Regions from separate parts of the Shinella sp. GW821-FHT10F02 genome, predicted to be linked through region 2. Evidence: predicted binding sites of a transcription regulator. Region 2 holds the regulator's gene; the other holds the start of a gene.
The links. The regulator HrcA, encoded in region 2, represses chaperone genes, less so after heat shock. The targets are predictions, from matches to a motif close to GTTAGCACTCNCNNNNNGNGAGTGCTAAC.
Positions count from the first base shown of each region.

Region 1: a site for HrcA is predicted at 10,557-10,585, ahead of groES (co-chaperone GroES). Genes of this name have one in related genera too.

Region 1 is NZ_JBXASL010000008.1:245,333-260,839, reverse strand. It holds gene hisS (histidine--tRNA ligase) at 1-442, shown strand, start outside; gene AC1RWL_RS24700 (ATP phosphoribosyltransferase regulatory subunit) at 444-1,577, shown strand; gene hisG (ATP phosphoribosyltransferase) at 1,574-2,269, shown strand; gene AC1RWL_RS24690 (glutathione binding-like protein) at 2,535-3,242, shown strand; gene AC1RWL_RS24685 (NAD(P)/FAD-dependent oxidoreductase) at 3,334-4,551, shown strand; gene AC1RWL_RS24680 (bifunctional diguanylate cyclase/phosphodiesterase) at 4,739-7,537, shown strand; gene AC1RWL_RS24675 (hypothetical protein) at 7,544-7,990, opposite strand; gene groL (chaperonin GroEL) at 8,505-10,145, opposite strand; gene groES (co-chaperone GroES) at 10,202-10,498, opposite strand; gene AC1RWL_RS24660 (TIGR01459 family HAD-type hydrolase) at 10,817-11,665, shown strand; gene AC1RWL_RS24655 (bifunctional riboflavin kinase/FAD synthetase) at 11,680-12,660, shown strand; gene ileS (isoleucine--tRNA ligase) at 12,895-15,507, shown strand, end outside.
Region 2 is NZ_JBXASL010000004.1:399,733-415,239, reverse strand. It holds gene gcvA (transcriptional regulator GcvA) at 1-533, opposite strand, end outside; gene AC1RWL_RS15145 (DMT family transporter) at 671-1,612, shown strand; gene hemW (radical SAM family heme chaperone HemW) at 1,613-2,806, opposite strand; gene rdgB (RdgB/HAM1 family non-canonical purine NTP pyrophosphatase) at 2,813-3,457, opposite strand; gene AC1RWL_RS15130 (VOC family protein) at 3,465-3,881, opposite strand; gene rph (ribonuclease PH) at 3,895-4,611, opposite strand; gene hrcA (heat-inducible transcriptional repressor HrcA) at 4,769-5,845, shown strand; gene grpE (nucleotide exchange factor GrpE) at 5,935-6,558, shown strand; gene ptsN (PTS IIA-like nitrogen regulatory protein PtsN) at 6,634-7,098, opposite strand; gene hpf (ribosome hibernation-promoting factor, HPF/YfiA family) at 7,173-7,748, opposite strand; gene rpoN (RNA polymerase factor sigma-54) at 7,998-9,557, opposite strand; gene lptB (LPS export ABC transporter ATP-binding protein) at 9,667-10,452, opposite strand; gene AC1RWL_RS15090 (LptA/OstA family protein) at 10,491-11,054, opposite strand; gene lptC (LPS export ABC transporter periplasmic protein LptC) at 11,062-11,730, opposite strand; gene sppA (signal peptide peptidase SppA) at 11,941-12,891, shown strand; gene AC1RWL_RS15075 (integration host factor subunit beta) at 12,901-13,218, shown strand; gene AC1RWL_RS15070 (DUF1049 domain-containing protein) at 13,322-13,654, shown strand; gene AC1RWL_RS15065 (SRPBCC family protein) at 13,659-14,108, opposite strand; gene AC1RWL_RS15060 (class I SAM-dependent methyltransferase) at 14,166-15,311, shown strand; gene AC1RWL_RS15055 (TrmH family RNA methyltransferase) at 15,308-15,507, shown strand, end outside.

The DNA.
Region 1 (15,507 bases), on a different contig from region 2:
AGGGGTCTCGCGCCTGATGACGGCGCTGAAGAACCTCGGCAAGCTCGGCCAGAACGAAGTGGTCGCCCCCGTGCTCGTCACCGTTATGGACGGCGATATCGAGAGCATGGGCCGCTACCAGCGTTTCACGCAAGAACTGCGCAAAGCCGGCATCCGCGCCGAAATGTACCAGGGCAACTGGAAGAAGTTCGGCAACCAGCTAAAATATGCCGACCGCCGCGGCGCCCCCGTCGCGATCATCCAGGGCGGCGACGAACGCGCCGAAGGCCTCGTGCAGATCAAGGACTTGATCGAGGGCAAGCGCCTTTCCGGCGAGATCGAGGACAACACTTCCTGGCGCGAGGCCCGCGTGGCGCAGGTTTCCGTGCCGGAAGCCGAGCTCGTCGCAAAGGTCCGCGAAATTCTTGATGCGCAGGCCGAAGACCGGGCACGGGCTGGCTAAGATGCCTCTCGTCAACCTCCCCGCCTTCGCCCCCGACCTCATCGCCGATCTGGAAAAACTCGGCACGGAGCGCGTCGATACGCCGGTCATCCAGCCGGCCGAACCCTTCCTCGACATGGCGGGCGAGGATCTGCGGCGGCGCATCTTCATGACGGAGAGCGAGACGGGCAAGAGCCTGTGCCTGCGCCCCGAATTCACCATTCCCGTCTGCCTGCGCCACATCGAGACGGCGACCGGCACGCCGAAGCGCTACGCCTATCTCGGCGAAGTCTTCCGCCAGCGCCGCGAGGGCTCGAACGAGTTCTACCAGGCCGGCATCGAGGATCTCGGCGAGCAGGATGTCGCCCGCGCCGATGCGCGCGCCGTCTGCGATGCGCTTTCCGTGCTGAAGAGCCGCCTGCCGGGCGTCGGCCTTTCGGTCGTGCTCGGCGACCAGTCGGTGTTCGAGGCGGTCGTTGCCGCCTGCGGCCTGCCGGCCGGCTGGCAGAAGCGGCTGGTGCACGCCTTCGGCAACCAGGCGCAATTGCAGAAGCTGATGGCCGATCTGTCCGATCCCGCCCCCTCCGGCGTCTTCGGTCCCGAGGTCGAGCGCCTCGCCATTCTGGGAAAACTCGACGACGAGGCGACGCTGGTCGCCCATATCGACCAGACCATGGAAGCGACCGGCTACTCCACCAATGCCAGCCGCAGCCCGGCCGATATCGCAAGGCGGCTTCGCGAAAAAATGGAACTCGCCAACACGCGGCTCGACGAGCGCACGCTGGCGCTGCTGCGCGAATTCCTGGCCCTCGAACTCTGCCTTGCGGACGCGCCCCAGGCGCTCGCCGCCTTCGCACAAAAGGCCGGCCTTTCGCTCGGCGAGGCACTGGCCCGCTTCGAAAGCCGGGTTGCCGCACTGCGCGACATCGGCGTCGATCCGGCGACGATTACCTATCGCGCCGCCTTCGGCCGTCCGCTCGATTATTATACTGGCCTCGTCTTCGAAATCACGCCGGACGGCGACGCGCTGGTGCTCGCCGGCGGCGGCCGTTTCGACCGGCTGCTGACGCTGCTCGGCGCGAAGGAACGCATTCCGGCGGTGGGCTTCTCGCTCTGGCTCGACCGTATCGCGAGCGTGAAGGGAGCCGCCGCATGACCATCACCATCGGCCTGCCCTCCAAGGGCCGCATGAAGGAGGATTCCTCCGCCGTGCTTGCCCGCGCCGGCTTTTCCGTCGTCGCCGTCGGCAATGACCGCTCCTATCGCGGCCGCGTCGAAGGGCGCGACGATATCGAGATCGCCTTCCTGTCGGCCTCCGAAATCTCCCGCGAGATCGCCAACGGCACCGTCGATTTCGGCGTGACCGGCGAGGATCTCGTGCGCGAGGGGCTGGCGGAGGCGGATGCCCGCGTCGAATTCTGCGCCCGCCTCGGCTTCGGCCATGCGGATGTCGTGGTCGCCGTGCCGCAAATCTGGCTCGATGTCGATACCATGGCCGATCTCGGCGATGTCGCCGCGGATTTCCGCGCCCGCCACCGCCGCAGGCTCACCATCGCCACGAAATACTGGCGGCTGACCCAGCAGTTCTTCTCCGGCAACCACGGCATCCAGCTCTACCGCATCGTCGAAAGCCTCGGCGCCACGGAAGGCGCGCCGGCCTCCGGTTCCGCCGATATCATCGTCGACATTACCTCGACCGGCTCGACGCTCCACGCCAACCACCTGAAGATTCTCTCCGATGGCGTGATCCTGAAGTCCGAAGCCTGCCTCGTGCGCGCCCGCAAGCCGGAGCACGAGGGCAATGCGGTGGTGGCGGAAATCATCGAGGCTGTTCGCAAGGCGTTGTGAGGGGGCAGAATTGCCCCTCATCCGGCCTGCCGGCCACCTTCTCCCCGCAAGCGGGGAGAAGGAACCGGGCCGAAGCGCTTTGCCGGAACGCACGGTTGAATTGGAACGAAGCCGATGCAGCATGCCCCTTCGCCCCGCTTGCGGGGAGAAGGTCGCGGCAGCGGGATGAGGGGCGACCACTTGCTCCAACGGGAAATTTCCCGTCCCCACCCTGACATCGGCCGAGAGGCTGCCTATCTATGAGCTCCCATTCAAGGAGTCCTCCATGGCAGATCTGTCGTCCTTCCCCATCACCAAAAAGTGGCCCGCCAAGAACCCCGATATCATCCAGCTCTATTCGCTGCCGACGCCGAATGGCGTGAAGGTGTCGATCGCGCTGGAAGAGCTCGGCCTCGCCTATGAGCCGCATCGCATCGAGTTCGGTCCTGATGGCGTGAAGTCGCCGGAATTCATCTCGCTCAATCCCAATGGCCGCATACCGGCGATCATCGATCCGAACGGCCCTGGCGGCAAGCCGATCGGTCTTTTCGAATCGGGCGCCATCCTCGTCTACCTCGCGGAAAAGACGGGAAAACTGATCCCCGCCGATCCGGCGCTGCGCTACGAGACGCTGAGCTGGGTGATGTTCCAGATGAGCGGCGTTGGGCCGATGTTCGGCCAGTTCGGCCATTTCTACAAATTCGCCGCCGACAAGGTCGCCAACAATTCCTATCCGACGGAGCGCTACCGGGACGAATCGAAGCGCCTGCTCTCCGTGCTGGAAGACCGGCTGAAGGATCGTCCGTGGATCATGGGCGACGAATACACCATCGCCGACATCACGACCTATCCGTGGGTCCGCGGCGCGGACATTTTCTATGGCGGCCGCGAGGCGCTCGACTATGCGAGCTTCCCGGCGGTCGTGGACTGGGTCGAGCGCGCGTCGGCCCGCCCGGCTGCCCAGAAGGGCTTCGATATTCCGGCAAAAGCCTGACGCAAACGAAAAATCCGGCGGCGCGGCGACGAGTTGACGCCGCCCGCCGGAGCGCGCTACCTGTCGGTAAAACCAAAGACGGGGAAACATCGTGACGGGAAGACTGGTTGTTGTGGGTGGCGGTCAGGCCGCATTTGCCCTCGTTGCCAAATTGCGCGCATTGAAGGACGAACGGCCGATCACGATCATCGCCGCCGAGGCGAGCCACCCCTACCAACGACCGCCGCTTTCCAAGAAATACCTGCTCGGCGAGGCCGATCTCGAACGCCTGAAGTTCCGCCCGGAAAGCTGGTATGCGGACAACCATGTCGACATCCGCCTGTCGACCGAGGTCACCGCCATCGACCGTTCGGCCAAGAGCGTGACGCTCAGCGACGGTTCGACGCTGCACTATGCCTATCTGGCGCTCGCCACCGGTGCGACGCCGCGCCGCCTGCCGGCCGAGATCGGCGGCGACCTCGACGGCGTGTTCACGGTGCGCGACTACCGCGATGCCGACCGCCTCGGCGTCGAAATGCAGGAGGGCCGCCGCGCGCTCGTCGTCGGCGGGGGTTATATCGGCCTGGAGGCCGCGGCCGTCGCGCGGGGCAGGGGGCTGCACGTCACGGTCATCGAAATGGCCGACCGCATCCTTGCCCGCGTCGCTTCGCCCGCCACTGCCACTATCCTGAAAGCGATCCACAATGCACGCGGCGTCGACGTGCGCGAAAAGACCGGCCTCGTCCGCCTGTTGGGCGAGAACGGCCGCGTCACCGGCGCGGAACTCTCCGACGGCTTCGTGCTGCCCGTCGACGTGGTGATCGCCGGCATCGGCGTGGCGGCGAACGATAAGCTCGCCCGCGATGCCGGCCTCGAAGTCACCAATGGCATCGTCGTCGATGCCCATGCCCGCACGTCCGATCCCGCGATTTTCGCCATGGGCGACTGCGCCGTGCTGCCCTTCGAGGGCAATCGCGTGCGGCTCGAATCCGTGCAGAACGCCGTCGACCAGGCGGAAGCGGCCGCCGCCGTCATTGCCGGCGGCGATGCGCCCTATGAGCCGAAGCCCTGGTTCTGGTCCGACCAGTATGACGTAAAATTGCAGATCGCCGGCTTCTGCATGGGCTTCGACGATACGTTCGTGCGCCCCGGCCAGCGCGAGGGCAGCGTCTCCGTCTGGTATTTCCGCGAGGGCCGGCTGATCGCGGTGGATGCGGTCAACGATGCCAAGGCCTATGTGGTCGGCAAGAAGCTGATCGAGATGGGGCGAACGCCTGCGCGCGAAGCACTGGAAGACCCGGCGACGGACCTCAAGGCCCTGACGCTCTGAGGGGTGTACAGCCCGAAGGTTGAGCTGCATTTTCGTCGCTGAATGAAACAGTTGTACTGTTTTGATCTTTGTTAAGTATGAACTGATGCGAAATATAGCGGCTCGGCGTTAAGCTTTCTGAATTCACTCATTTTTTAGGGTTCTCCGGCTGAGTGGGGCCACTTCGCTCCCACTCCGGTGCCCCTTCATGCTTCGTATTCTGACCTGCATTGCCGTCGAGCACGACCTCCGCCTCGTGCTGCTCGCGGCGTTCATATGCTTCCTGTCCTGCTATGTCGCAGTTTCGCTGACGCAAAGGGCACAGGTCTCCGACGGGAGGGCGCGCGGGCTCTGGCTCGGCGCTGCCGGCACGTCGAGCGGCTTCGGCATCTGGGCCACCCACTTCATCGCCATGCTGGCCTACGATCCCGGCGTCGCAATGGGCTTCGACATGGAGCCGACGCTGCTGTCGCTGGCCGTCGCCATTGTCGTCACGACGATCGGGCTGGCGCTCGCAAGCTACGTTCCCGGTCGCGGCGCGGTCGTGGCGGGCGGCCTGCTGCTCGGCGCGGGCATCACCTCCATGCACTATATCGGCATGTCGACGCTGGAGCTTCCAGGCAGCATCGTCTGGGACAACAGCTATGTGGCGGCTTCCGTTGTCTGCGCCGGCCTCTTCGGCGCGCTGGCCCTCGACGTCTGCATGCGCCCGCAGCTTGGCGCGCGGGGTCGCGCCCTTGCCACGGTGCTGATGGCGCTCGGCGTCGTCTCGCTGCATTTCACCGCGATGGCGGCGGTGACGATCGAGCCGGGGCTTATGCCCGTCAGCGACGACACGCTGATCTCCACAAGCCTGATGGTGCCGCTGATCGCCGTCGTCGCCTTCTCGCTGCTCTTTGCCGGGCTGACGGCGGCCGTCTTCGCCAGGCAGTCGGAGCTCGCCGCCAGCGAAAGCACGCGCCAGTTCGCCATGCTCGTGCAGGGCGTCAAGGACTACGCCATCTATATGCTCGACCCGGAAGGCCGTGTCGCCAACTGGAACGAGGGCGCCGAGCGCAACAAGGGCTACAAGGCCCATGAGATCGTCGGCCAGCACTTCTCGCAGTTCTACAGTGAGGAAGACCGCGCGGCCGGCCTGCCGGAGCGCGCGCTGGCGCTTGCCCGCGCGGAAGGCAAATATGAGAGCGAGGGCTGGCGCTACAAGAAGGACGGCGGCCGCTTCTGGGCGAATGTCGTCATCGATCCGATCCACGATGCCGGCGGCGTACTCGTCGGTTATGCCAAGATCACCAAGGACGTGACGAAGGAAAAGGCCGATGCCGACCGGCTCGCCGCGGTGACGAAGAACCTCGACCTCGCGCTGGAAAACATGTCGCAGGGCCTCTGCCTGTTCGACAAGGACGAACGCCTGCTCATCGCCAACAAGCGCTACAGCGAGATCTTCGGCTTCCCGGAAGGCCGCATCCAGCCGGGCATGACGCTGCGCGAGATCGTCGACCAGGGCGTCACCCACCTGTTTGCCGATCCCGATGTGCGCCAGGCGAAGGCGCGGGACGTCTATGCGCGCCGCCGGGCTGCCATTCTCGCGAACGACGGCGGTGCGATCGTCGAGAAGCTGCCGAGCGGCACCTCGGTGCAGCTGCGCTACCGCACGCTGCCGGATGGCGCCTGGGTTGCGACCTATGAGGATATTTCCGAGCGCCTGCGCTCCGAGGAACAGATCTCCTTCCTCGCCCGCCACGACAGCCTGACCGGCCTGCCGAACCGCGCGAGCTTCAACAACCGCCTCGAAGCGGACCTCGATTCCGCCCGCCTCTCCGGCGGTAAGGTCGCCGCCATTGGCATCGACCTCGACAAGTTCAAGGAAATCAATGACACGCGCGGCCATGCGGCGGGCGACGAAGTGCTCACCACGCTGTCGAGGCGCATGCAGGCCTGCCTGGAGGCCGACGAGACGGTCGCCCGCTTCGGCGGTGACGAATTCGCGGCTGCAAAGCGTTTTTCGGATGTGGCTGACCTCACCGACTTCATCCAGCGGCTGGAGACCTGCCTCAACGCGGAAATCCGCATCGACGGCTATGACATCAAGCCGGGCGCCAGCCTCGGCGTGGCGATCTACCCGCAGGACGCCGACACGGTCGAAGCGCTTATCAACAATGCCGACCTTGCCATGTACCGCGCCAAGGATGCGCTGACGCAGACGGTCTGCTTCTACGAGGTCTCGATGGACGAGGCCGCCCGCAGCCGCCGCCTCATCGCGAACGACCTCTGGCAGGCCGTGGAGCGCAAGGAACTGCAACTGCACTACCAGGTCCAGAAGGCCGTCACCTCCGGCGATACGATCGGCTACGAGGTGCTGTTGCGCTGGCACCATCCGCTGCGCGGCACCATTCCGCCGGGCGAATTCATCCCGATTGCCGAAGAGTGTGGCGCCATCCTGCCGATCGGCGAATGGGTGCTGCGCGAGGCCTGCCGCGAGGCCGCGACCTGGGACAACGATCACAAGATCGCCGTCAACCTGTCGCCGATCCAGCTCGGCAATGCCGATGTCGCGGACCTCGTGCACCGGGTGCTCCTGGAAACGGGCCTCAACCCCCGCCGTCTGGAGCTTGAAATCACCGAATCGACCATCATCGCCGACAAGGAGCGGGCGTTGCAGACGCTGCGCCGTATCAAGGCCTTCGGCGTCACCATCGCCATCGACGATTTCGGCACCGGCTACTCGTCGCTGGAAACGCTGCGCGCCTTCCCCTTCGACAAGATCAAGCTCGATCGCAGTTTCATGAGCGAGGTGGAGGCAAGCCCGGAGGCCAAGGCCATCATCCGCGCCATCCTGGCGCTCGGCCAGACGCTGCGCGTGCCGGTCCTGGCGGAAGGCGTGGAGACGAGCAACCAACTCGCCATCCTGCTCGACGAAGGTTGCGACGAGGCACAGGGCTACTTCCTCGGCCGGCCGATGCCGGTGGAGAGCATCCGCACCGGCGTCGAGGCCAGCAAGGCCGCCTGAGGCGGCCTACTGCCGCTTGAAGCGGCGGCCGGCGAGGTCGATCTGGAAGCGGGGGAAGATGAAGACGCCGATGATCGTGCCGGCGTATTTCTCCTCGAGGCCCGTCGATTCCCCGACGCAGAACACCGGCTGGCGCGGCGCGCCGTCGAGGTGGATCGTCGTCGAGAAGCAGAAGGACGAGGAGGATGAGGCCGCCTGCTCGAAGAGTTCGAGCACGCGCGTGCGGTCGAGCGGCTCGTAGCAGCGGATGAGGTTCAACAGCCCGCAGGCGCGCTGCGGCAGGCCATGCGCCTGCATCGCCTTGTCGCCAAGCGTGAAGAGGCCGTTGGAAAGATCGCCGGTCCAGCGCTCCGTCACGCAATATTGCGTCAGCAGTTCGTTGTCCGTCTCGTCGAACCCCATCGAGCCCGGAAGAAAGGGCGACGAGAGATCAGTCTTGATTATCTTGAACACCTACGACCTCAGGCAGTTGCTCGAATTTGGCCGACATGTCACGCCCCGTTTCGGGCACGCGACACGCTAAAAGAGAGCGCCGGCGACAACCCTCGAAGTCCGCCGAACCACTTTCCCATGTACTGAACTTCGTCCGGATCCTGCTATGCGTATCGGATCGGACGTACGCGTGAAAACCGCCGCTGACCCTTCTTTCAAGTCTTCCGGCGGTTCTATCAATATATTTCAGGGAGAACTGGCTGCGCGGTTTATCGACATGTTCCTGTCCAAAACCAGCACCTGTACCCCGGGTGAATCTTACAGTTCACTTGGGGCGTCTTTATAATTGGTTTTTTGATGCCAGCAACGGCTTTTTGAGAATTATTGTACAAACGGAAAAATTCTTTTCACGGAAACGATGCAGTCCGGTCAACCTCTTTGAAATGCGTCCCTTTGCCGGAAAAACAAAAAGGGCGGCCCGAAGACCGCCCTTTCCGAACTGAACCGGTTGGCTCAGATGTAGGACCCGAAGGTCTTACATCATGTCCATACCGCCCATGCCGCCCATGCCGCCAGGCATGCCGCCCGGTGCATCCTTCTTCGGCAGTTCGGCGATCATGGCTTCCGTCGTGATCAGCAGCGAGGCAACCGAAGCTGCGTTCTGCAGAGCCGTGCGGACAACCTTGACCGGGTCGACGATGCCGAGTGCGATCAGGTCGCCGTATTCGCCGGTCTGGGCGTTGTAGCCGTAGTTGTCTTCGTTCTTGTCGAGGATCTTGCCGACAACGATCGAAGCTTCGTCACCAGCGTTTTCCGCGATCTGGCGAACGAGGGACTGCAGCGCCTTGCGAACGATGTTGATGCCGGCTTCCTGGTCGTCGTTCTCACCCTTGGAGGTGATCTTGACGGAGGAGCGCAGCAGGGCAACGCCGCCGCCCGGTACGATGCCTTCCTGAACGGCAGCGCGCGTCGCGTTGAGGGCGTCGTCGATGCGGTCCTTCTTTTCCTTCACTTCGACTTCCGTCGAGCCACCGACGCGGATCACGGCAACGCCGCCAGCGAGCTTGGCAAGACGTTCCTGCAGCTTCTCACGGTCGTAGTCGGAGGTGGTTTCTTCGATCTGGGCCTTGATCTGCGCGACGCGGCCTTCGATTTCCGACTTCTGGCCGGCACCGTCGACGATCGTCGTGTTTTCCTTGGTGATCGAGACCTTCTTCGCACGGCCGAGCATGTCGAGCGTGACGTTTTCGAGCTTGATGCCGAGGTCTTCGGAGATCACGGTGCCGCCCGACAGGATGGCGATGTCTTCGAGCATGGCCTTGCGGCGGTCGCCGAAGCCCGGCGCCTTGACGGCAGCGATCTTGAGGCCGCCACGCAGCTTGTTGACGACGAGCGTAGCAAGGGCTTCGCCTTCGACGTCTTCAGCGATGATGACGAGCGGCTTGCCGGTCTGGACGACGGCTTCGAGAACCGGGAGCATCGCCTGGAGGTTCGAGAGCTTCTTCTCGTGCAGGAGAATGAAAGCGTCTTCGAGGTCGGCGACCATCTTTTCCGGGTTGGTCACGAAGTAGGGCGACAGGTAGCCGCGGTCGAACTGCATGCCTTCGACGACTTCGAGTTCGGTTTCGGCGGTCTTGGCTTCTTCAACCGTGATGACGCCTTCGTTGCCGACCTTCTGCATGGCTTCAGCAATGTCGAGACCGACCTGCTTGTCGCCGTTTGCGGAGATCGTGCCGACCTGGGCGACTTCTTCCGAAGTGTTGATCTTCTTGGCCTTGGCCTGGAGATCCTTGACGACTTCAGCAACGGCGAGATCGATGCCGCGCTTCAGGTCCATCGGGTTCATGCCGGCTGCAACAGCCTTGTTGCCTTCGCGAACGATGGCCTGGGCAAGAACGGTTGCGGTCGTCGTGCCGTCGCCGGCGATGTCGTTGGTCTTGGAAGCGACTTCGCGAACGAGCTGGGCGCCCATGTTCTCGAACTTGTCTTCCAGTTCGATTTCCTTGGCGACGGAAACGCCGTCCTTGGTGATGCGCGGTGCGCCGAAGGACTTGTCGATAACGACGTTACGACCCTTCGGGCCGAGCGTTACCTTGACTGCGTCTGCGAGAATGTCGACGCCGCGCAGCATCTTTTCGCGCGCGGTGCGGCCGAACTTGACTTCTTTGGCTGCCATTGTGTGAACTCCTGAAAGAGGTATCAGCGAATTTCGGAAGGGGATGAACGGCTAGATCAGCCGATGATGCCCATGATGTCGGCTTCCTTCATGATCAGAAGGTCTTCGCCGTCGAGCTTGACTTCGGTGCCCGACCACTTGCCGAACAGAACGCGGTCGCCAGCCTTGACGTCCAGCGGAACGACCTTGCCGGAATCGTCACGGGCGCCGGAACCGACGGCGACGATTTCGCCTTCCTGCGGCTTTTCCTTGGCGGTGTCCGGAATGATGATGCCGCCCTTGGTCTTGGCTTCGGATTCGACGCGACGTACGACGACGCGATCGTGAAGCGGGCGGAAGGTGGTGCTTGCCATTGTCTTATCCCTCGATCGAATGACATTGCGGATCCCGGTATGGACCCGATGGATGGATGTTAGCACTCACTGGTTAGGAGTGCTAGCGGCCCGGAGATAGGCGTCGGCGCTTTTCGAGTCAAGGACGACGCCCGGAAATTATTTTGCCCCGGATGGTTACCGCAGCCGGCAGATGGGAGTGAAATCGCACGCCATCAAGTCAGGGCCATGAATTTCCGGCAGTTTGCCTGTTGATGGGGCAAAATTGTGTGGAGAGGCTTGTTTTCTTGGCCTCGCTTTGCAATGTCAGCCGGGCTCGATTTCGAACAGGACTACCTGATGGCTGAACGCATCCAATCCTTCCGCGACATCGCTTCGCAATATGACGTGGTGCTCTGCGACGTCTGGGGCGTCCTGCACAATGGCGTCGAAGCTTTCTCTTACGCCTCGGAAGCGCTCGCGGACGCCCGCGCCGCCGGCCTCACCGTCGTGCTCATCACCAATTCGCCGCGCCCGCATCCGGGCGTCAAGGTGCAGATCCGCGGCCTCGGCGTCGCCGACGATTCCTATGATCGCATCGTCACCTCCGGCGACGTCACCCGCGCGCTGATCGCCGAAGGCCCGAAGAAGGTCTATTTCATCGGCGCCGAAAAGGACCTGCCGCTGCTCGATGGCCTCGGCGTCGAGACCGTCGGCATCGACGAGGCCGGCATCGTGGTCTGCGCGGGCCTGCGCAGCGACGAGACGGAAACCGTCGAGGACTATAGCGAGGAGCTGGAAAGGCTCGCCGCGAAAAAGCTGCCCTTCATCTGTGCCAATCCGGACCTCGTCGTCGAGCGCGGCCACCGGCTCATCCAATGTGCCGGGGCGCTCGCGAAATTCTACGAGGAGCTCGGCTGCACGAGCCTGATCGCCGGCAAACCGCACCGGCCGATCTATGAAAAGTCGATCGCCGAGGCGAAGGACGTGCGCGGCGACTTCGACCTGTCGCGCGTGATCGCGGTCGGCGACGGCATGCCGACGGATGTGCGCGGCGCGGAAGCCTTCGGCCTCGATGTGCTCTATATTTCCGGCGGCATCCATGCGCAGGAATATGTCGAAGCGGGCCGCACCGACGAGGCGAAGCTCGCGGCTTTCCTGACGCGCGAAGGCTCCCACCCCAAATGGTGGATGCCCCGGCTGCAGTGACGGAGACGGTCGTCATGACGGTATTTCACAGGAACGAGACAAAGCAGCCGCTGCCGGAACACCTGCGCGGCGGCGTCATCGCCATCGGCAATTTCGACGGCGTGCACCGCGGCCACCAGGCCGTGCTGCAACGCGCGCTCGATCTCGCGAGCGACCGCGGCATCCCGGCCCTCGTGCTGACCTTCGAGCCGCATCCCCGCACCGTCTTCCGCCCCGAGCGTCCGGTCTTCCGCCTGACGCCGGCGCCGCTGAAGGCGCGCATCCTCGAAGGCATGGGTTTTTCCGCGGTCATCGAATATCCGTTCGACCGCGGCTTCTCCGAAATGTCGGCGCATGATTTCATCCGCTCGGTGCTGATCGACTGGCTGCACGCCTCCGAGGTCGTTACCGGCTTCGATTTCCACTTCGGCAAGGGCAGGGAAGGCGGCCCGGCCTTCCTGATGGCCGCCGGCCAGGACAATGGCTTCGGTGTGACGCTGGTCGATGCCTTCCGCGACGAGAACGCCTCGGTCATCTCGTCGAGCTTCACCCGTGCCCTGCTTGGCGAGGGTGCGGTCGTGGAAGCGGCCGGCCAACTCGGCTACCGCTACACGGTCGAGGCGGAGGTCATCGACGGCAAGAAGCTCGGCCGCACGCTCGGCTACCCGACGGCCAACATGCAGCTTCCCCCGGAAGTGGAACTGCGCAACGGCATCTACGCCGTGCGCTTCCGCCGCCCTGACGGCAGCCTGCACGACGGCGTCGCCAGCTACGGCCGCCGCCCGACGGTCACGTCGAACGGCGTGCCGCTGCTCGAAACCTTCCTCTTCGATTTCTCGGGCGATCTCTACGGCGAAATCTCCGCCGTCTCCTTCTTCGGCCACCTGCGCGACGAGCTGAAATTCGACGGCCTCGACCCGCTCGTCATCCAGATGAAGCGCGACGAGGAGGAGGCGCGCGCGCTGCTTTCCGGCGTCACGCCGCTGGGGCCGATCGACCGGCGCATCTGTTTCTAGGAACAAACGACTCTGGCGTCTTTTCAAAATGGCGAAAAGGCCGTAATACCGCGCGCATGATGCTCAACCGGCTGACCATCGATCTGCGAATTAGTGGCCCGGCCTTCCGCGCGCTCTGAGCGAGGCCGGAAGGTCCGGGATTTTGGGCGTTTTCGAAAAGCGCCCCCGCCGTCGGAGCCTGACAATATCCCCGCATGCGCAAACGCGCGCGAAAAAAAGACGATAGCCATATCCATGACCGATACGCCCGAAAAAGTCGATTATTCGCCCACCCTCTACCTGCCGCAGACGGATTTCCCGATGCGTGCCGGCCTGCCGACGAAGGAGCCGGAAACGGTGGTCCGCTGGCAGCAGATGGGGCTCTACAAGCAGCTGCGCGCCTCCGCCGCCGGCCGCGAGAAGTTCGTGCTGCACGATGGTCCGCCCTATGCCAATGGCAACATCCATATCGGCCACGCGCTGAACAAGATCCTGAAGGACGTCATCACCCGCTCCTTCCAGATGCGCGGCTATGACTCGAACTACGTGCCCGGCTGGGACTGCCACGGCCTTCCGATCGAATGGAAGATCGAGGAAAAGTACCGCGAGAAGGGCAAGAACAAAGACGAGGTCCCGGTCAACGAATTCCGCCAGGAATGCCGTGACTTCGCCGCCGGCTGGATCAAGATCCAGGCGGAAGAGTTCAAGCGCCTCGGCATCGAGGGCGACTTCGACAACCCCTACACGACGATGAATTTTCACGCGGAAGCCCGCATCGCCGGCGAACTCCTGAAGATCGCCAGGAGCGGCCAGCTTTACCGTGGCTCGAAGCCCGTCATGTGGTCGGTCGTCGAGCGCACGGCGCTGGCCGAAGCTGAAGTCGAATATGCCGATGTCGAGAGCGATGCAATCTGGGTGAAGTTCCCGGTGATCGAAGGTCCGGCCGACCTGCTCGGCAATTCCGTCGTCATCTGGACGACCACGCCCTGGACGATCCCCGGCAACCGCGGCATCGCCTTCTCGTCGCGCTATCCCTATGGCCTCTACGAGGTGGAAAGCGCGCAGAACGATTTCGGCCCGCAGCCGGGCGAAAAGCTCGTCTTCGCCACCCGTCTTGCCGATGAATCGGCGGCCAAGGCAAAGCTCACCTTCAAGTTCCTCCGCGACATCGCACCGGAAGAGCTGGAGGCGGTCGTCTGCGCCCATCCGCTGGCCGCCCTCGGCTACGACTTCAAGGTGCCGCTGCTCGATGGCGACCACGTCACCGACGATGCCGGCACCGGCTTCGTGCACACCGCACCCGGCCACGGCCGTGAGGACTTTGACGCCTGGACGGCGGCGGCCCGCGCGCTCGAAGCCCGCGGCATCTCGTCGAAAATCCCGTTCACCGTCGACGACGCCGGCTTCTACACCGCCGACGCCCCCGGCTTCGACGGCGCCCGCGTCATGGACGACAATGGCAAGAAGGGCGATGCCAACGAGCGCGTCATCAAGGCGCTGATCGCCGCCAACAACCTGTTTGCCCGCGGCCGCATCAAGCACTCCTATCCGCATTCCTGGCGCTCCAAGAAGCCGGTCATCTTCCGCAACACGCCGCAATGGTTCGTCTACATGGACAAGGAACTCGGCGACGGCACCACGCTGCGCTCGCGTTCGCTGAACGCCATCGACGAGACCCGCTTCGTGCCCGCCGCCGGCCAGAACCGCCTGCGCGCCATGATCGAAGGCCGCCCGGACTGGGTGCTGTCGCGCCAGCGCGCCTGGGGCGTGCCGATCGCCGTTTTCGCCGACGAGAAGGGCGAAGTGCTGATCGACGAGGCCGTCAATGCCCGCATCCTCGAAGCCTTCGAGCAGGAGGGTGCCGACGCGTGGTTTGCCGAAGGCGCCAAGGAGCGTTTTCTCGGCAACGACCATGACCCGGCCAAGTGGACGCAGGTCATGGACATCCTCGACGTCTGGTTCGACTCGGGCTCGACGCACACCTTCACGCTGGAAGACCGCCCGGACCTGAAATGGCCGGCCGACGTCTATCTGGAAGGCTCCGACCAGCATCGCGGCTGGTTCCACTCTTCGCTACTGGAATCGGCGGCGACCCGTGGCCGCGCGCCCTATAACGCCGTCATCACCCATGGTTTCACCATGGACGAGAAGGGCGAGAAGATGTCGAAGTCCAAGGGCAACGTCGTCTCGCCGCAGGATGTGATGAAGGAATCGGGCGCCGATATCCTGCGCCTTTGGGTGATGACGACCGACTACTGGGAAGACCAGCGCCTCGGCAAGACGATCATCCAGACCAACATCGACGCCTACCGCAAGCTGCGCAACACGGTGCGCTGGATGCTGGGCACGCTGGCGCACGACACGGGCGAGGAGATCGCCTATGCCGACATGCCGGAACTCGAAAAGCTCATGCTGCACCGGCTCTCCGAGCTCGACGCCGTCGTGCGCGAAGGCTACGACGCGTTCGATTTCAAGAAGATCGCCCGTTCGCTCATCGACTTCTCGAATGTCGAGCTCTCGGCCTTCTACTTCGACGTCCGCAAGGATGCGCTCTACTGCGACGCCCCGTCATCGCTGAAGCGCCGCGCCTCGCTCGCGGTCATCCGCAAGCTGTTCGAGTGCCTCGTCACCTGGCTCGCCCCCATGCTGCCCTTCACCACGGAGGAAGCCTGGCTGTCACTGAAGCCGGACGCCGTTTCGGTGCATCTGGAACAGTTCCCGGTGGTGCCGGCCGAATGGCGCAACGATGCGCTGGAAGCCAAGTGGGAGAAGATCCGCGCCGTGCGCTCGGTGGTCACCGGCGCGTTGGAGATCGAACGCCGCGAGAAGCGCATCGGCGCCTCCCTGGAGGCTGCCCCGGTCGTCTCC
Region 2 (15,507 bases):
GGCACGGTTTCGCGCAACGCCGGGGCGATGACGGGCACGAGGTTGTCGTCGAGCAGCCGTTCGCTGACGAGGCCCTCATAGCGGCCGAACCCGTGCCGGATCGCGATATCGACCCCGTCGCGCACGAAATCGACTAGGCGGTTCGAGGCGCTGATGCGGATGTCGAGGCCGGGAAAGCGCTCTTCGAAATGCGGCAGCCGCGGCACGAGCCATTGGGCGGCAAAGGTCGGCGTGCAGCTGATCGACAGCGTCGCCGGGCGGGCGCGGGCGAGAAGCTCGTCGGTCGCCTCGCGCATCAGGCGAAAGGCCGAGCGCATTGCCTTGAAGTAACCCTCGCCATCCTCCGTCAGCGAAAGTCGTCGCGGCCGCCGCTCGAAGAGCTGCACGCCGAGCGTTTGTTCGAGGTCGCGGATCTGCAGGCTCACGGCGCCGGGTGTCACGTTGAGCTCGCCGGCGGCAAGCGTGACGCTCAGGTGGCGCGCTGCCGCCTCGAAGGCGCGCAGGCCAGACAGAGAGGGAAGACGGCCGCTCATGGTTTAGTTTTCCTCGCTGAATTGTCGAAATATGATCGTTTGTACCAGAGGGAAATAACCGGAATGATAGCGCAACTGCCGGGTTCTTGCACTCGGTCCCATCGCTCGGTTTAGAAAAAATCCCGTAGGAGGCCGTCATGGCTAGCCATCAAATGTCCGCCCGCGAATGGGCCTTGCTCATCGCCCTGTCGCTGCTCTGGGGCGGCTCGTTCCTGTTCAACGGCATCCTCGTGCGCGAGCTGCCGACGCTCACCATCGTCGCGCTGCGCGTGGCGCTTGCGGCGATGGCGCTCTGGACGATCGTGCGGCTCTCCGGCCATGCCATTCCGAAGAGCCGTGAAGTCTGGCTCGCCTTTCTCGGCATGGGCGTGCTCAACAACATCATCCCCTTCTCGCTGATCGTCTGGGGCCAGACGCATATTGCGAGCGGCCTCGCCTCTATCCTCAACGCCACGACCCCACTCTTCGCGGTGATCGCCGCCCATCTGCTGACGCAGGACGAGAAGATGACCGGTAGCCGGCTCATCGGCGTGTTGGTGGGTTTTGCGGGCGTGGCCCTGATGATCGGCCCGTCGGTGCTGTCCGATCTCGGCACGAACGTGCTGGCACAGCTCGCCGTGCTTGGCGGCGCCGTCTCCTATTCGATCGCCGGCATTTTCGGCCGCCGCTTCCGCCGCATGGGCCTGCCGCCGCTGCTGCCGGCCGCCGGGCAGGTCACCACGTCTGCGGCTCTGATGCTGCCGGTCGCCTTGATCGTCGACCGGCCATGGACGCTCGCCATGCCCTCGGCGGAAGCTTGGATAGCGCTGTTCGGCCTCGCCTTCCTCGCCACCGCGCTCGCCTATGTCATCTTCTTCCGCATCCTTGCGACGGCAGGCGCCACGAACCTGATGCTCGTCACTTTCCTGATCCCGGTCAGCGCCATCCTGCTCGGCGCGCTGGTGCTGGGCGAGATGCTGGCGCCAAAACACTTTGCCGGCATGGCGCTGATCGCCGTCGGCCTTGCGGCGATCGACGGACGTCTCTTTCGTTTCTTCATGGAAAAGCGCCGGCCGCTCGGCTCGGATGCCGGCAACTGATCAGCAGGCGAGATCGGCGACGACGGCGTCGAGGATCAGCATGCCGGCCGGCGTACAGCGCAGCCGCGAATTGCCGAGCCGCTCGATGAAACCGTGTTCGATGAGGAACTGTTGGCGGTCCGGGTCCAGATCGCGGCCGGAAAGGCTCTGCCAGCGGGCGAGATCGACACCCTCCTTCAGGCGCAGGCCCATCAGCAGCAGCTCGTCCGACTGTGCCTCGCGCTCCAACAATTCCTGGTCGACCATGCCGTGGCCCCCGGCCTCGACCAGCGACAGCCAGCTTTCCGGCTTGCGTTCCGTCGCGGTCGCGATCTTCGAGCCGCCGGTCGTCAGGCGGCCATGCGCGCCGGGGCCGATGCCGACATAGTCGCCATAACGCCAGTAGGTGAGGTTATGGCGGCTTTCGGAGCCGGGGCGGGCATGATTGGAGACCTCGTAGGCCGGCATGCCCTCGCGCTCGGTGATCTCCTGCGTCGCCTCGTAGAGCACGGCCGACTGTTCGCCATCCGGCACGATCAGCTTGCCGGCCTTGTGCAGGCCGTAGAAGGGCGTGCCCTCCTCGATGGTGAGCTGGTAGAGCGAAAGGTGGTCGACGGCGTAGGAGACCGCCTCCTTCAGCTCGCGGTCCCACTCCTCCACCGTCTGGTTCGGCCGGGCATAGATGAGGTCAAAGGACATGCGCGGGAAGATGTCGCGGGCCAGCCGGATCGCCTTCAGCGCATCGGCGACGTCATGCAGCCGGCCGAGGAATTTCAGGTCCCGGTCGTTCAGCGCCTGCACGCCGAGCGAGACGCGGTTGACGCCGGCAGCCCGATAACCGCGAAAACGTTCGGCCTCGACGCTCGACGGATTGGCCTCCATGGTGATCTCGATGCCGTCAGGCACATGCCAGTGGCGGGCGATGCCGTTGAGGATCGCGTCGACCGTCTCCGGCGCCATCAGCGACGGCGTGCCGCCACCCATGAAGATGCTGGTGACCGTGCGCGAGCCGGTGAGGCGGCGCATCGTCGCCATTTCGGTCAGAAAAGCCTGCACGAAGCGCGGCTGGTCGACCGGCTGGTGGCGCACATGGCTGTTGAAGTCGCAATAGGGGCATTTGGCGGCACAGAACGGCCAGTGCACATAGATGCCGAAGCCGGGCTCGGCGAGGTCCGGCCCAAAGCTCTGCCTGATGTCGAGGGGCACCGCCGTCATTTTGCCTCAGGCCGTCAGGCAGGTTTCGACGAAGATCTTGAAGGCGCGGGCGCGGTGCGACAGTGCTGCCGCGTCGCCCGGCTTCCAGCCGTGTTTTTGCTCAGCGCTCATCTCGCCGAAGGTCGTCTCGTAACCCTCGGGCTGGAAGACCGGGTCGTAACCGAAACCCTGCGTTCCACGCGGCGGCCAGACGACCTGGCCTTCGACCTCGCCGCGGAAGAGTTCCGTATGGCCGTCCGGCCAGGCAAGGCAGAGCACGGAGACGAAACGTGCCGTGCGATCCCTGGCCTCGCTCACACCCTTTTCGGCCAGCGCCTTCTCCACCTTCTCCATGGCCATGGCGAAGTCGCGCGTGCCGTTCGCCGTCTCCGCCCAGTTCGCCGTGTAGACGCCGGGCGCGCCGTCGAGCGCATCGACGACGAGGCCGGAATCATCCGAAAGGGCGGGCAGGCCGGAGGCCTTGGCCGAGGCGAGCGCCTTGATCGTCGCGTTCTCCTCAAAGGTCGTGCCGGTCTCGTCCGGCTCCTCGAAGTTCAATTCGGCGGCCGACTTGGCGGAGAAGCCGAAGGGGCCGATCAGGTCCTCGATCTCGCGGATCTTTCCCGCATTGTGGCTGGCGACGACGATCGTCTTGGTGTCGAGCTTGCGCATAAGGGTCCTAAGCGATGTTCCAGAGGCCGGGCTCGGCACATTCGAGGCTGTTGCCGGCGGGGTCGCGGAAATAGATGGAGCGGGCGCCGTTCGGCCAACAGAAATCCGCTTCGATGGTGATGCCGGCTTCTACGAGCTTTTCCACCCAGAAATCAAGCTCCGGCCCGGGAACGCGAAAGCAGACATGGCCCGGTCCCGTCGCGCCGTGCACCGGCACGGGAAAGGCATGGGGCGGCGGCGGAACGACGGTCTCCTGCGGATTGAAGATCAGGAGAACGCCGGGGCCGCAGCGGAAGAAGACGTGGCGGTTTGCCTGCCGCGTGATCTTTGCCAGCCCGAGCAGGTCGCCGTAAAAGGCTTCCGCCGCGTCGAGGTCGTCCGCATAGAGCGCGGTTTCGAGTATCCCTTCGAGCGCGGCGGCCATGGGCAAACCTATCTCAGGCGATCGCCTGCTTCTGCATCTCGACCAGTTCGGCAATGCCGTTGCGGGCGAGCACCATCAGGGAGGAGAATTCCTCTTCCGTGAACGGCTTGCCCTCGGCGGTGCCCTGGATCTCGACGATGCCGCCGGAGCCGGTCATGACGAAGTTGGCGTCCGTCTCGGCGGCGGAATCCTCGAGATAGTCGAGGTCGATCACCGACTGCGCGGCGAAGATGCCGCAGGAGATCGCGGCGACATGGTCCTTCAGGACCTTCTCGACCTTGATCATGTTGCGCGCTTCCATCCACTTCAGGCAGTCATGCAGCGCGATGAAGGCGCCGGTGATGGAGGCGGTGCGGGTGCCGCCGTCTGCCTGGATGACGTCGCAGTCGACGGTGATCTGGCGTTCGCCGAGCGCTTCCAGATCGACGATGGCGCGCAGCGACCGGCCGATGAGGCGCTGGATTTCCTGCGTACGGCCGCCCTGCTTGCCGGCTGCGGCTTCGCGGCGCATGCGGTCGCCGGTGGCGCGCGGCAGCATGCCGTATTCGGCCGTCACCCAGCCCTTGCCGCTGTTGCGCAGCCACGGCGGCGTCTTGTCTTCCAGGCTGGCGGTGACGAGCACATGCGTGTCGCCGAACTTGACGAGACAGGAGCCTTCGGCATGTTTGGAGATGTTGCGCTCGAAGGAAACCTTGCGCATCTGATCGGTTTTTCTGCCGGACGGCCGCATTGCGAACTCCTCATTGAGATATGTGGGAAGTGCTTTAGACCAGTTCGTCAGGCGAGGGAATGCCGATGCCGCGACGCCAGGGAAAATCCGTTTTGCGCTTACCCGCGAAATCACTATATTCCAGTCGGATAACAGGGTTTGCAGCGAGAAGATGGTTTTGAATAGATCTCCGGGTCCTGAAAGTCAGGCGGCGCTCGACGAGCGTTCGGGTGAGATCTTCCGTCGCATCGTCGAAAGCTATCTGGAAAGCGGCGAGCCGCTCGGCTCGCGCAACCTGTCGCGCATCCTGCCGATGTCGCTCTCGCCCGCCTCCGTGCGCAATGTGATGAGCGACCTGGAAGAACTCGGCCTCATCTACTCGCCGCATATCAGCGCCGGCCGCCTGCCGACGCAGCTGGGTCTGCGCTTCTTCGTCGATGCCTTCATGCAGGTGGGCAATATTTCGGCGGAGGATCGCGCCTCGATCGAGCGCCATGTGCGCCCGCACGGCCAGAAACATTCGGCCGTCGAGACCCTGATGAACGAGGCGAGCCAGGCGCTGTCCGGCATGTCGCGCGGCGCCGGCCTCGTCATCACCACCAAGAACGACGCCGTGCTGAAACATGTCGAATTCATCCGGCTGGAGCCGACCAAGGCGCTCGTGGTGCTCGTCGGCGATCACGACCAGGTGGAAAACCGCATCATCGAGCTGCCGGCGGGCGTCACCGGCTCGCAGCTCACCGAGGCCGCCAATTTCCTCAACGCGCATCTCGCCGGCAACACGCTGGTCGAGGCGCGCGCGCAGCTGGAGCGCCTGCGCGGCGAGATCAGCGTCGAGCTGGACAAGCTGTCGCAGGACCTCGTCGAGCGCGGACTGATGGTCTGGTCCGGCGGCTTCGACGAGGGCAAGCCGACGCGGCTCATCGTGCGCGGCCGGGCGAACCTGCTCGAAGGGCTTGCAGGCGCGGAGGATATCGATCGCCTGCGCATGCTGTTCGACGACCTGGAGCGCAAGGACGGCCTGATCGAGCTTCTCAACCTGGCCGAGACGGGCCCGGGCGTGCGCATCTTCATCGGCTCGGAAAACAAGCTCTTCTCGCTGTCCGGCTCCTCGCTCATCGTCGCGCCCTATCGCGACAGCGAGGAAAAGATCGTCGGCGCCGTCGGCGTCATCGGACCGACGCGGCTCAACTATTCCCGTATCGTGCCCATGGTGGACTATACGGCCCAGCTCATGTCGCGGCTTTCGCGCTGAACCCCGGCAATCCGGCCATCGGCCCTTGATTTTTCGGGCTCAAAGCTCGATATCGGGCGCAAACCTCAAAATACAATTCGGAGTACGTCATGACCGACGAGAACAAGAAACACGGACCTGACGAAGCGGTAGAAGACAACGTCACCGCAGAAGCGTCCGCCCTGGAAGAGCTGACCATCGAGGCCGATGCCCCGGCGGAGCCGGATCCGGTGGACGTGCTGCGCACGGAAAATGCCGACCTCAGGGACCGGTATCTCCGCCTCGCCGCCGAGATGGACAACCTGCGCCGCCGCACCGAGCGCGACGTGAAGGATGCAAAATCCTATTCCGTCGCCGGTTTTGCGCGCGACATGCTGGCCGTGTCCGACAACCTGCGCCGCGCGCTGGACGCCATTCCGGCCGATGCGCTGGAAAGCGGCGATGCCGGCTTCAAGGCATTGGTGGAAGGCGTCGAGATGACCGAGCGCTCGATGCTCTCAGCCCTTGAACGCCACGGCGTGCGCAAGCTCGAGCCGGTCGGCGAGAAGTTCGATCCGAACTTCCACCAGGCGATGTTCGAGGTGCCAAACCCGGAGATCGCCAACAACACGGTCGTACAGGTCGTGCAGGCCGGTTTCGTCATTGGCGAGCGGGTGTTGCGCCCCGCCATGGTCGGCGTCTCCAAGGGCGGCCCCAAGGCGCCCGCGGGCGAGACCAGCGCCGCCCAGGCCTGATCGTTCCCTTTCGCAAAAAGAAAAACCGGCGGTCGCAAAACCGCCGGTTTTTTTATGCGAATTGATGAAGATCGTTCAGGCGGCGTTCGACGCCTGTTCCTCGCTCAGGCACGCGTAGATGGCGCTCTCGCTGTCGGAGGCGCGCAGCTTCGCCACCATCGCCGGGTCGCGCAGAACGCGGGCGATGCGCGACAGCGCCTTCAGATGGTCCGCACCGGCACCTTCCGGGGCCAGAAGCAGGAAGACGAGGTCGACCGGCTGGTCGTCCAACGCCTCGAAGTCCACAGGGGTCTCGAGCCTCGCGAAGAGGCCGGTGATCTGCGAAAGCTCCTTCAGCTTGCCGTGCGGGATGGCGATGCCATTGCCCACGCCGGTGGAGCCCAGTCGCTCGCGCTGAAGAATGACGTCGAAGATCTCGCGCTCCGGAATCCCGGTGATCTTTGCCGCTTTTGTCGCCAGTTCCTGAAGCAGCTGCTTCTTGGAATTGGCCTTCATCGCCGGAATAATCGCACTTTGCTGCAGCAAACCTGCCAATGCCATGCTTTTGTCCTCGTGAGGCGGGTGAAGGGGTTGAAGAAACGTGGTGCCGGTTTCCGGCACCACGCTCCCGTCACTCAGCCTTTGATATTGGCTGCATCGATCCAGCCAATATTTCCGTCGTTGCGTCGGTAGACGATATTGAGCTGCTCCGATCCGGCGCTGCGGAAGAGAAGAACCGGTTCGTCGGTCATGTCGAGCGCCATGACGGCGCTTGCGACGGACATCGTCCTCAGTTTCTTCGTGCTTTCCGCGACGATGGTCGGCGCGTAGTCCTCGGGAAGTTCATCCTCTTCGTCGGGGACCGAATCCATCACCGTGTAGGCCACTTCTGCAAAGGCATCGTGACCATTGCCGTTGTGGTGTGCCTTGAGTTTGCGCTTGTAGCGGCGCAGGCGTTTCTCGATCCGTTCGGAAGCCGATTGGAAGGCCACCAGGGGATCGTTTGCTTCGCCATTCGCCTGCAAGGCCATTCCCGTATCAAGGTGGATCTTGCAGTCGGCGCTGTACCGCGATCCCGCTTTCTCTACGGTGACCTGGCTCGAATATCCTCCGTCGAAATATTTGGTTACGGCCTCTCCGACCTGGTCTTCAATGCGTTGACGGAAAGTTTCGCCGATTTCCATATGTTTACCGGATACACGCACACTCATGGAGGTTTCCTCTCGTTCGTGATTTGCGCGCAACAGTCTATTCCAACCTTACCCACGTTCCAAGCGTTTCACGCAGGCGATGCAATTTGCCTCGCATACGGCAGAAAAGTGGGGATATGTCTGGAATTCCGGCCTTCTTCTCTTCAGAATTGGGCCGCGCATTAGCCCGTTCCAGCTGCGAAGTCAATTGGCGGATTCAGGCATTCTTAACTTCTCATGTCCTCAAACGCCGGTTCTCCCGGCTTTGTTTCAGGAGGCGGCCGCTTTCGCATGCGCCCGTTTTTCGCGCCGGCGCTGCACGGAGGAGGGGATGTTCATCGCTTCGCGATATTTCGCGACCGTGCGGCGGGCAAGATCGACGCCGCCCTTGCGCAGCACGTCGACGATGTCGTCGTCCGACAGCACCGCATCCGGCTGCTCCTGGGCGATCATCGTACGGATGCGGTGGCGCACGCTCTCGGCCGAATGCGAATCGCCGCCCTCGGCCGAGCCGATCGACACCGTGAAGAAATATTTGAGCTCGAACAGGCCGCGCGGCGTCAGCATGAACTTGTTCGAGGTGACGCGGCTCACCGTCGATTCGTGCATCTTGATCGCCTCGGCGATCGTCTTCAGGTTCAACGGCCGCAGGTGATCGACGCCGTGCATCAGGAAGGCGTCCTGCTGGCGCACGATCTCGGTCGCCACCTTCATGATGGTGCGGGCGCGCTGGTCGAGGCTGCGCGTCAGCCAGTTGGCCGTCTGCAGGCATTCGTTGAGGAAACCCTGGTCCTCGCTGTCGCGGCTCGTGCGGCTGGAGACGGCGGCGTAGTATTCCCGGTTGACGAGCACGCGTGGCAGGGTGTCGGCATTGAGTTCGACATGCCAGGTGCCGTCCGGTGCTGCGCGCACGACGATATCCGGCACCACGGCCTCCGAGGCGCTCGTTTCGTAGCGCGTGCCGGGCTTCGGGTCGAGCTTGCGGATCTCCGCCAGCATGTCGAGCAGGTCTTCCTCGTTGACGCCGCACAGCTTCTTCAGCGTCGCGAAGTCGCGCCGGGCGAGAAGTTCGAGATTGTCGATCAGCGTGGCCATGGCCGGATCGAACCGGTCGCGGGCGCGCAGCTGGATGGCGAGGCATTCGCTGAGCGAGCGGGCGAAGACGCCGGGCGGATCGAGCTCCTGGAGCCTGTAGAGCACCCGGTCGACCTCGGCGACGGGCTTGCCGAGCCTGAGTGCCGTCTCGGCGGTGCTGCCTTGCAGGTAGCCGGCTTCATCGAGCTGGTCGACGAGATGCTGGGCGACCAGCCGGTCGATCGGATCGGCGAGCAGGAAGGGGATCTGCGCGCCAAGAACGTCGCGCAGCGTCTCGCGGCCCGCCACGAAGTCGTCGAGGTCATAACCTTCGCCACCCTCGCTGCCGGGCATGGATTTCCACTGGCCGAGGAGTTCCGGCGCATCGGCCGCACGCGGTCCGGCATCGTCGGGAAACATGTTGTCGAGGCCGGCGTCGCTCGTGTCGGACGCGCTTCCGGCACTCGCCGTGGCGGAATCGTAGAGGTCGGGCTGAAAACCCTCCTCGCCGCCCACATCTTCGGCACGCGTGCGGTCCTCGTTGGGCAAGGAATAGGCATCGGCGCCGCGCTCGTCGTCGCGTGCGCCCTCGTCGCCGGAAACCACTTCGAGCAGCGGATTTTTTTCCAGCTCCTGCTCGATGAACTGGTTCAGCTCCAGATGCGTCATCTGCAATAGCTGGATCGACTGCATCAGCTGCGGTGTCATCACCAGCGACTGGCTTTGGCGCAGGAAAAGGCTGGCTGCGAGTGCCATGCGGACGCTCTACTCCCCGGGAAACCCGTCCAGGACGGGTGCAAATTCCAACTGGCCCAAAAATTGCTTTTTTGAGGAGTTTGGTCAAGCGCCAGCCGCGCTTTATGCGTCAGAGGCTGAAATTGTCGCCGAGATAGAGGCGGCGCACATCCGGATTGGCGACGATATCGTTCGCCCGGCCATGCGTCAGCACTTCGCCGGCATGGATGATATAGGCCCGGTCGATGAGGCCGAGCGTCTCGCGCACATTGTGATCGGTGATGAGCACGCCGATGCCGCGCGAGGTGAGATGGCGCACCAGCGCCTGGATGTCGGCGACCGAGATGGGATCGACACCGGCAAAGGGTTCGTCGAGCAGCATGAAGGTCGGGTCGGTGGCGAGCGCGCGGGCGATTTCCAGGCGGCGGCGTTCACCGCCGGACAGCGAGATGGCCGGCGCTTTCCTCAGATGCGAGATCGAGAATTCGGCAAGCAGGCTGTCGAGCTTCTTCTCGCGCTGCGCCTTGTCCTTGTCGTGCACTTCCAGCACGGCGCGGATGTTCTCCTCGACCGTTAGCCCGCGAAAGATCGAGGCTTCCTGCGGCAGGTAGCCGACGCCGAGGCGGGCGCGGCGATACATCGGCATGGTCGTGACGTCGTTGCCGTTGATCTCGATCGAGCCTTCATCGACCGGCACGAGGCCGGTGATCATGTAGAAACAGGTCGTCTTGCCCGCACCGTTCGGGCCGAGCAGGCCGACGGCCTCGCCGCGCCGCACGACCAGCGACACGCCGTTGACGACGCGCCGGTCGCGATAGGTCTTGGTCAACCCGCGGGCAATGAGGGTCCCTTCGTAGCGCGAAAGATCGGCGGTACGCTGGTGCTCCTGCGCAGCCTTCTTGGGACGGCGCGTCAGGCGGGTGAGCAAAGAGGAAGACACCTGGGAACGCTATCTCAATTCGTGGTCTTGCGCGACTTCGGGTCGAGCTGGATCATGACGCGGCCGCCGCAGGCATCGAGCTTGGCTTCGCCGGTGCGCATGGTGACGAGCAGCTGGCAGCCGACGAAGACGTTCTTGCCTTCCGACAGCACGACCTTCTCGCCCTTGAGCAGAAGCGTCTCGTTCACCAGGTTGAAGGTGCCGGTATCGGCGGTCGCTTCCTGCGTGCCGGACTTGAGATAGACCTTTTCCGAAACGTCGATCTTCTCGATATCCGCGTCGCCGCTCGCCACGGAACCCTGCCCGCCGGCGGCGTAGTAGACGATCATCTTGCCGGCCTGGAGCGTCGTCGTGCCCTGCACGACCTTCACATTGCCGGAAAATTCGGCCTTGTTCTCCTGGTCGCGGATCTCGAGCTTGTCGCTCTGGATCTGGATCGGCTGGTCGTTCGATAGCTGCATGCCCTTCATGCGGCTCGACGTCTGCTGGGCGCCCGCGGGAACCGAGATCAGCGTGAGGCTTGTGGCAAGAACGAAGATGCTGGCGGCCCGGAGCGGGGCGGAGAGAGTGGCGAACATGGCGCTCTTACTTTTCTCGGTTGCGGATGGCGGCAGGATCGACGTCGACGACGACCTTGCCCTCGAAGACGACGATCCGGCCTTTATCCGTCATTCTCAGCGACTGCGCAACAATGGATGCTTCGCGCGAGCGGATGGAAACCGGCTCCTGCGTCGACATGTTGCCGCCGTCGATATCGAGATGGGCGGAGCGGAAGGCGGCTTCGAGGCCGGTGTTGAGGCTGATGGTGAAGGGGGCGATCATGTCGAGCAGGTTCTTGCCCCGATCGTAGACGCCGGTGGCGGCCACGACCTCGGCAATCGTGCTCTCGTTGACCGGCACCTTGGCCTTGATGTTTTCCAATGTCAGCACGTCCGGCTGCTTCATGTCCTGCAGCGCCCGCTCGGCCTTCATCGAATAGCTGATGCCGTCATTGTTGCGCCCGGAGATCGCCGGATTGCGCATCACGATCTTGCCGTCTTCGATGGAGGCGCTTTCGACCTGCAATTCGGTGGGCAGATAGGTGCGCACGATCGAGACGATGACGAAGACCACGGCGACGATGATGGCGGCGACCGGCAGCGCGACTTTCAGGAAGCGCACGCGCGCGGAATGCCGCGTCGCGAGGCGATAAGCCGCGGCGGATACGCCTGTGCCCTGTGCACCCATCGGTGCTTCTGCCACGGTGTCCAGCATTGTACCTGCTAAATATCTTGCCGATATGGCCTTCGCTGCGAAACGAGGGACCCTCGGATAACGGGCCCCATATGGCGATTATTCCTGAACAAACAATGTCTGCCCAAGAAAGTTCAGCGACGAATTGCCATTTGCTTCTGGAATGCCATATCGATAGGGCCTTCGGCAAGCCACCTGAAAGTCTAGGGGCGCCAGCATCGAGGACAGGGAATGGATCACTCCGCCATCGCCGACCGCCGGCAACTGCGCCGCAAGCTCACCTTCTGGCGGGTCGTCGCCGTTCTGATCGCGCTTGCCGTCATTCTTGCGGCCGCCGCCTGGCGCTGGCCGGGCAGCGGGGCGCGTGACCATATCGCGCGGGTCAGCATTTCCGGCATCATCCAGGACGATGCCGAGCTGCTGGAGCGCCTCGACCGCATCGCCCGCAACGACCGGGCGAAGGCGCTCGTCGTGACGATCTCGTCGCCGGGAGGCACCACCTATGGCGGCGAGGTCATCTTCAAGGCGCTGCGCAAGGTGGCGGAAAAGAAGCCGGTCGTCTCGGACGTGCGCACGCTCGCCGCCTCCGCCGGCTATATGATCGCGACCGCCGGCGACACGATCATAGCCGGCGAAAGTTCGATCACCGGCTCGATCGGCGTGCTCTTCCAGTATCCGCAGATGAAGGAGCTGATGGACAAGATCGGCGTCTCGCTCGAAGAAATCAAATCCGCGCCGCTGAAGGCCGAGCCCTCGCCGTTCCACCCGGCAAGCGAGGAAGCGAAGACGATGATCCGCGCCATGGTGATGGACAGCTACGACTGGTTCGTCGACCTCGTCGTCGAACGCCGCAAGCTGCCGCGCGACCAGGTGCTGCGCCTTGCCGACGGCAGCATTTTCACCGGCCGCCAGGCGCTGGCCGCCAAGCTCGTCGACAAGCTCGGCGGCCCGGAGGAGATTCGCGCCTATCTCGACGAGCGCAAGGTGCCCGCCGATCTGCCCTTCGTCGACTACGAGGCGGTGAAGCGCTCGGGGATTTCGTGGATCGGCAGCAGCGCGCGTGATTTTGCACGTTCCGTCTTCGGGCTGCCGCTCGATCTTCAACCGACGATCGAAAAGCTGACCGGCGAAAAGTTGTTTCTTGACGGTCTTGTTTCGGTTTGGCAGGTTGATCGTGATTGAAAAACAAGAATTTTTGAGGGGGACACAGTGATCAAGTCGGAATTGGTTCAGATTGTCGCCGCGCGCAATCCCCACCTCTACCACCGTGATGTCGAGAACATCGTCAACGCGGTGCTCGATGAGATCACCGATGCGCTGGCCGGCGGAAACCGGGTGGAGCTGCGCGGCTTCGGCGCCTTCTCCGTCAAGAACCGCCCCTCGCGTTCGGGTCGCAACCCGCGCACGGGCGACGCGGTTTTCGTCGAGGAGAAGTGGGTTCCCTTCTTCAAGACCGGCAAGGAGCTGCGCGAGCGTCTTAATCCCGGCCAGGCCGACCAGGACGATTAAAGCAAGTCCAGCAAAAGAGTGCCGCGATTTTGCCTCAGGAATTGCGGAAACACTCTAAAGCGCAGGCGCCTGATCGGCGCCGCGCGCCAAAGCAGGTGATGCCATGATCAAGAGAGTAGTCAACATCCTCGTCCTCATCCCGATCGCCATCGTGCTGATCGTGCTGTCGGTGGCGAACCGGCAAGCGGTGACGCTGGCGCTCAATCCGTTCCGGCCCGAGGACAGCGTGCTCTCCGTCACCGCGCCGTTCTTCGTCTACCTCTTCCTCGCGGTGATCCTGGGCCTGGTGATCGGCTCGTTCGCCACCTGGTTCACCCAGGGCAAATACCGCAAGCGCGCCCGCATCGAGGCGAGCGAAGCCGTGAAGTGGCACAGCGAGGCGGAAAAGCACAAGGCGATCGCCGCACAGGCCGTGGTGCCGGTTTCCGGGAAATAGCGCTTCAGGATGCGGCGCCGTTCAGCTTCTCGCCGAGATCGGCGAAGAACTGCGTCGCGAGCTTCTTCGACGTCGAATCGATGAGCCGCGAGCCGAGCTGGGCGAGCTTGCCGCCGATCTGCGCCTTCACATCATAAGCGAGGATCGTGCCGTCGCCGTCCTCGATGAGCCGCACGTCGGCCCCGCCCTTGGCAAAACCCGCAATGCCGCCCTTGCCCTCGCCGGAGATCGTATAGCCCATCGGCGGGTTGAGGTTGGAAAGCGTCACTTCGCCGCTGAAGGTTGCGGAGACCGGGCCGATCTTGATCTTGACGGTCGCTTCCAGCTCGGTCGGCGATTTCATGGTGAGCGACTGACAGCCCGGAATGCAGGCCTTCAGGATCTCCGGATCGTTCAGCGCCGCCCAGACGGCGTCGCGCGGGGCCGCAATGCGTTCTTCGCCGGACATGTCCATGATCGATCCTCCCAGGAATAGCCTCAACTTATCGCAGATCGGAAAGCGCTTTGCCAAGTGGGGGAGGGATGGTATGGGGACCGCTCGTTTTCCGGCGCTGCCGGCAAGTTTTCAACCGACGACGGACGATCCATCGTGAAGGACAGACACCGCCGGCCGAAGATCGGCTCCGCCGCGCCCGCCAAGGCGCAGGCGCAAAGGGCTCCTGCCATGAAGGCCCCGGCCCCCAAGAAGGAGCCGCGCCCGGCGCCCGAGGCCCCCGCCCGCCCGCTGATGCGCCGCGAGGGCGAGAAGCCGGCCGAGCGCCTGCCGGTCATCCTCGAAACCGCAGGCTCCGACCAGTACCGCCTGATCGACAGCGGTGCCGGCGAGAAGCTCGAACAATACGGCCCCTACCGCATCGTGCGCCCGGAAGCGCAGGCGCTCTGGCAGCGCAGCCTCCCCGACAGCGTGTGGGACAAGGCCGACGCCCTCTTCACCGGCGATACGGAAGAGGACGGCATGGGTCGCTGGAGGTTCCCCAAGGCAGCGCTCGGCGAGACCTGGCCGATGAAGCTGCTCGACGTCGATTTCCACGGTCGCTTCACCGCCTTCCGCCATGTCGGCGTCTTTCCGGAACAGCTCGCCCACTGGAGCTGGATGAGGGATAAGGTCGAGACGGCCGGCCGGCCGGTCAAGGTGCTGAACCTCTTCGGCTATACCGGTGTCGCTTCGCTGGTTGCCGCGGCCGCCGGCGCGGAAGTCACCCATGTCGATGCGTCCAAGAAGGCGATCGGCTGGGGGCGGGAAAACCAGGCGCTCGGGCGCATGGAAAAGCTGCCGATCCGCTGGATCTGCGAAGACGCGATGAAGTTCATCCAGCGCGAGGAACGCCGCGGCAGCAAATACGATATCATCCTGACGGACCCGCCGAAATTCGGCCGCGGCCCGAACGGCGAGGTCTGGCATCTCTTCGACCACCTTCCGCTGATGCTCGATGTCTGCCGCGAAATCCTGTCGCCCAAGGCGATCGGCCTCGTCCTGACCGCCTATTCGATCCGCGCGAGTTTCTATTCCATCCACGAGCTGATGCGCGAGACGATGCGCGGTGCCGGCGGCACGGTGGAATCCGGCGAACTCGTCATCCGCGAGAGCGGCATCGACGGCAAGGATACCGGCCGCGCGCTCTCCACCTCCCTTTTCAGCCGATGGATCAGCGCATGAGCCACGAACAGCACGGAACGCGCCGCGTCGGGCAGGTGAAGGAGGTCACGAGCCTCGCAAACCCGATCATCAAGGACATCAAGGCGCTCGCCAACAAGAAGGACCGCGACGAGACGCGGAGCTTCATGGCGGAAGGCCTGAAGCTCGTCATCGATGCGCTCGAACTCGGCTTCGAGATCAGGACGCTGGTCTATGC